Regions from separate parts of the Micromonospora sp. ZG13 genome, predicted to be linked through region 2. Evidence: riboswitches for the same ligand, from Rfam matches in the RefSeq annotation. Region 2 holds a riboswitch; the other holds the start of a gene.

Region 1 (2,379 bases), on a different contig from region 2:
CAGGCCGGCGGCGACCAGGAAGGGACGCAGCCCCTCCTTGACGTAGCGCAGGTGCAGGTCGGTGAGGCTGGCCCGGATCACCGCGCCCCCGAGCAGCAGCAGGACGACCGCCTGCGCCTGCCGGTTCACAGCAGCACCGCCCCGGTCGCGGCGGCCACCGCGACGGCCACCGCGAAGGTGGTCGGGGCGAACCGCAGCGCGAACCGCCGGCCGAAGACCCCGGCCTGCATCGAGATGAGCTTGAGGTCGACCATCGGCCCCACCACCAGGAAGACCAGTCGGGAGGTCAGCGAGAACTGCGACAGCGAGGCGGCGACGAAGGCGTCGGCCTCGGAGCAGAGGGAGAGCAGCACGGCGAGCGCGGCCAGCGCGAGCACCGACAGCACCGGCTCGTCGGCGAGGGTCTGCAACCAGCGCTCCGGCACCACGACGTTGATCGTGGCGGCGGCCGCCGCACCGATGACCAGGAAGCCACCGGCATGCGTCACGTCGTGCCGGACCGCCCCCCAGAACGCCCGCCCGCGCGAGCCGTCCGCCAACTCCGGCCGGCGCGGCAGCCGGATCCAGTCGGCCCGGCCGAGGCGCAGCCACAGCCAGCCCATGGCCATCGCGACGAGCAGGCTCGCGACCGCCCGGCCGAGGACCATCGCCGGGTCGTCGGGGAAGGCCACGGCGGTGGCGGTCAGCACGATCGGGTTGATCGCCGGGGCCGCGAGCAGGAACGCCAGGGCGGCGGCCGGGGTGACCCCGCGCCGGATCAGCGACCCGGCGATCGGCACCGCCCCGCACTCGCAGCCGGGCAGCACCACTCCGGCCGCGCTCGCCACCGGCACCGCGAGCGCGGGATGACGCGGCAGTGCCCGGGCCCAGAACGACCGGGGCACGAAGACCGCGATCACCGCGGAGAGCAGCACCCCGAAGACGAGGAACGGCACGGCCTGCACCATGACCGAGACGAAGACGGTGGTCCAGGTCTGCAACCGGGGCGCCGACAGGGCCCGGGCGAACGGGTCGCGGAAGACGACCAGCAGGATCAGCAGGCCGGCGAGCACCTCCACCGACCCGATCCGCCGCTCCGGGCCGCGCGGCGCCGGCTTCTGCTCGCGTACGCCCGGGGCGGCCACGCCCACCGCGCCCGGGTGCGGCCCGTCCGGCGCGCGGCGCTCAGCCTCGGATGTCACGTACGTGTCCCTCTGCCGGGTTTCCCAGTGGCCGCCCGAGAGTACCGGGCCGGGATGGACGGCGTCGATCGAACGCGCTGGTGAGCTGGGGAAAGATCACTTTGCTGGTTGATCTTCAAAGGTGTTAGCGTCGGCGCGACAACTTCACATCCGACAGGGGAGCGCACAGCGCTGAGAGTGCGGGCACCGCCCGCAGACCCTCGAACCTGATCTGGGTAATGCCAGCGCAGGGAGTTCGGTCGACCTCCAGCCGCGTCGACGTCCGACACGTTCGGGCGCGGCGTGCGTCTTCTCCTGGTTCTCGTTCGGGACTGGGAGCAATCATGCGAGACAACAACACCGCCACCCGGTGGCGTACGGTCGACGTCGTCGTCGCCGCGGTGATCGCGGTGGCCTTCGGCGTCATCTTCTGGGCCTGGGGCCTGCTGTGGCGGGCCGTCGACCCGGCCTTCGCGTTCTTCCCCGCCGGCCAGGCGATCATGTACGGCGTCTGGCTGATCCCGGCCGTCCTCGGCGGCCTGGTGATCCGCAAGCCCGGCGCGGCGCTCTTCTGCGAGGCGGTGGCGGCGACGGTCTCGGCGCTGCTCGGCTCCGAGTGGGGCGGCATCACCATCGTCCAGGGCCTGATCCAGGGGCTCGGCGCCGAACTGGCCTTCGCCGCGTTCCGGTACCGCTCGTTCCGGCTGCCCACCGCGCTGATCGCCGGTGCGCTGACCGGCCTCGGCGCGGCGCTGTTCGACTTCTTCGTCTGGAACAGCGAGTACGCGCTGGGCAGCTACCGCATCCCGTACGCCCTGCTCACCATCGCCAGCGCCACGATCGTCGCGGGTGCCGGCGGCTGGGCCCTGACCCGCGCCCTGGCCACCACGGGCGCCCTGGACCGCTTCCCCGCCGCCCGCGACCGCACCCTGATCTGACAGGCCCGACGGAAGCGCGTTGATCATGAGGTTGACGGCGATGTGGATCTCCGTGAGCGCCGCCAACCTCATGATCGACGCCACGGGGCGGGACGGGAGGGGGACGGCGTGGGGGCGGTGACGCTGCGCGGGTTCGGGTGGCGGCACGCCGGGCGGCGGGCGTGGGCCGTACGCGGGGTCGATCTGCGCGTCGAGGCCGGCGAGCGGGTGCTGCTGCTCGGACCCTCCGGGGCCGGCAAGAGCACCCTGCTCGCCGCGCTGGCCGGGCTGCTGCCCGAGGA
Region 2 (2,379 bases):
CCGGCCCTGCCTCGTCCGGGAGCGGTGCGCCACCAGTCACCCGCAGACCCGCCCGCCCGCCGATGATGCTGATGCTGGCGCCAGGGGCGGGGGCGCAGCCGCTACCGCGTGCCTGTCAGTGGAACGTCATGGGTGTCAAGGAGTGGCGGAGGCACCCATGGTGTTCCACCGGGCCGGGCGACCGACCACCCCGGCCTACCGGCCGAGCACCGGTCCGGCTGGCTGGCCGATCGGCCGGCCGCCCCGTGGCGTGGCGTCGGTGGGTCAGGCGGAGGTGTGGCGCTCGCGGAGGGCCTGGCTCACCAGGGCGGCGGTGCGGGCCCGGTGTCGGAGCACGTCGTCGGCGGTGAAGCGGAGGACGATCCAGCCGGCCGCGCGCAGCGCGTCCAGCCGGGCGACGTCCTGACGGAAGTGGGCGCGCTCCCGGTGGTGGTCACCGTCGTACTCGACCGCGACGCGCAGGGTCGGCCACGCCAGGTCGACCCGGTGGTGACGGGCAGGCCGCCGAAGCGCGTACGGTCGGAATCCGGCACCACGGATCGGGTCACCCGGAGACGCGGGTGGAGGCGCATCCGTGCGGCGCGCGGCAGCAGGACGGTGACCGGCGCGTCCCGGGCCAGCAGGTCGACGCCCCACAGGTACGCGGCGCTGCGGCCGGCGATCGCCCGCCGATCGGCAGCGCCAGTGCGACCGCGTCGCACCACATGCGGTGGTCGTCGGCGCGGTAGCCGTCGCGGTGCACGTGAACGTCGGGGAGGAACCGCCGCCAGGACGGCCCGCGCAGCATCGTCCAGGTCAGAAGGCCGTCGGCGATCGCGGTGCTGGCCCGGAACGGCAGGAAGGCCAGGCGGGGCGGCACCCGGGCGGCGGAGGGCATCCGGACAGCATCGCGTGACGGGACGGTCACGCGCCGCCCCGTCCCTCGGGTTCGGGCGGTCGGTGTGAAATCCGCAGCTCGACCTTGGCGGATCCGGCGATCCGTCGTACGGTGACACCCGCAAGTGACCCACGGGAGCCCGGTACACCGGGCTGAGAGGGGGGCTGTGAGCCCCCGACCGTCGAACCTGATCCGGGTAATGCCGGCGCAGGGAGGAGTGTTGCCGTGCCGTCCCTCGGACGACTGCATCTCATCACCGACACCCGCCCCGGGCGGGATCCGCTCGCCGTGCTGCGGGCCGCCCTTCCGGTGGCCCGCGCGGAACTGGTCGTGCAGGTCCGGGTGACCGACGACGCCACCGACCGGGAGGCGTACGACCTGGCCCGCCGGGTCGTCGCGCTCTGCGCCCGGTACGACGCCACCTGCCTGGTGAACGACCGGCTGCACGTGGCGCTGGCGGTGGGCGCCGCCGGTGGGCACGTCGGCGCGGACGACCTGCCGGTCGGGGCGGCCCGCCGGGTGCTCGGCGCGACGGCGGTGCTCGGCGCCACCGCCCGCGAGCCGGGTACGGCGGCCGAGGCGGTCGCCGCCGGAGCCAGCTACCTGGGCGTTGGCCCCTGCAACGCCACCAGCACCAAGGATGGGCTGCCGGCACCGATCGGCCCGGCCGGGGTACGCGCCGTCGCCGCCGCCGTGGACGTGCCGGTCGTCGCGATCGGCGGGGTGACCGCCGCCGACGTGCCCGCGCTGCTGACGGCCGGGGCGTACGGGGTGGCGGTGGTGGGGGCGCTCTCCGGGGCTGCCGATCCGGCCCGGGCGACGGCGGAACTGCTGGGAGCCCTGGGGTGCTGAACCGGCCGGACGTCGCCGTGCTGGGGGCGGGACCGGTCGGGCTGGCGATCGCCTGGCGCTGCGCGCAGCGCGGACTGCGGGTCGTCGTGCACGATCCCGCCCCGGGCTCCGGCGCGTCCCACGTCGCCGCCGGGATGCTCGCCCCGGTCGCGGAGGCGTACTTCGGCGAGCACGAGCTGACCGGGCTGCTGACCGCCTCCGCCGCCCGTTGGCCGGCGTTCGCCGCCGAGCTGACGGCCGCCACCGGCGTGGACGTCGGCTACCGCAGCGAGGGCACGCTGATGGTCGGGCTGACCGCCGACGACCTGGCCGAGGCGCGCCGGCTGTGGGCGTACCAGCAGGGGATCGGGCTGCCGGTGACGCCGCTGCGCCCGTCGGCGCTGCGGGACCGCGAGCCGGCGCTGGCCCCCCGGGTGCGCGGCGGGGCGTTCGCCGCCACCGACCACCAGGTCGACCCGCGCCGGCTGGTGCCGGCGCTGCGCGTGGCCGCCGAGCGGGCCGGCGCCGCGCTGGTGCCCGCCGCCGTGCGTGCCCTGTCCGACGTGGACGCCCGGGTCACGGTCGTCGCGGCCGGCTGCGGCGCGGCGGCCCTGACGGGACTGCCGGTGCGACCGGTGAAGGGCCAGATGGTCCGGCTCCGCGCGCCCGGT

The links. A riboswitch is a leader RNA that binds a small molecule or an ion and turns the genes downstream of it on or off. The one in region 2 is predicted to bind thiamine pyrophosphate.
Region 1: linked by a shared signal. The riboswitch ahead of AC5L34_RS27560 (ECF transporter S component) and the one ahead of thiE (thiamine phosphate synthase) in region 2 are both predicted to bind thiamine pyrophosphate.

The regions. Positions count from the first base shown of each region.
Region 1 covers NZ_JCADBQ010000021.1:82,595-84,973, reverse strand. The annotation lists gene AC5L34_RS27570 (TIGR03943 family putative permease subunit) at 1-129, opposite strand, end outside; gene AC5L34_RS27565 (permease) at 126-1,124, opposite strand; TPP riboswitch at 1,327-1,432, shown strand; gene AC5L34_RS27560 (ECF transporter S component) at 1,505-2,098, shown strand; gene AC5L34_RS27555 (ABC transporter ATP-binding protein) at 2,207-2,379, shown strand, end outside.
Region 2 covers NZ_JCADBQ010000001.1:407,493-409,871, reverse strand. The annotation lists gene AC5L34_RS01890 (endonuclease domain-containing protein) at 265-636, opposite strand; gene AC5L34_RS01885 (hypothetical protein) at 545-877, opposite strand; TPP riboswitch at 1,000-1,108, shown strand; gene thiE (thiamine phosphate synthase) at 1,103-1,729, shown strand; gene thiO (glycine oxidase ThiO) at 1,723-2,379, shown strand, end outside.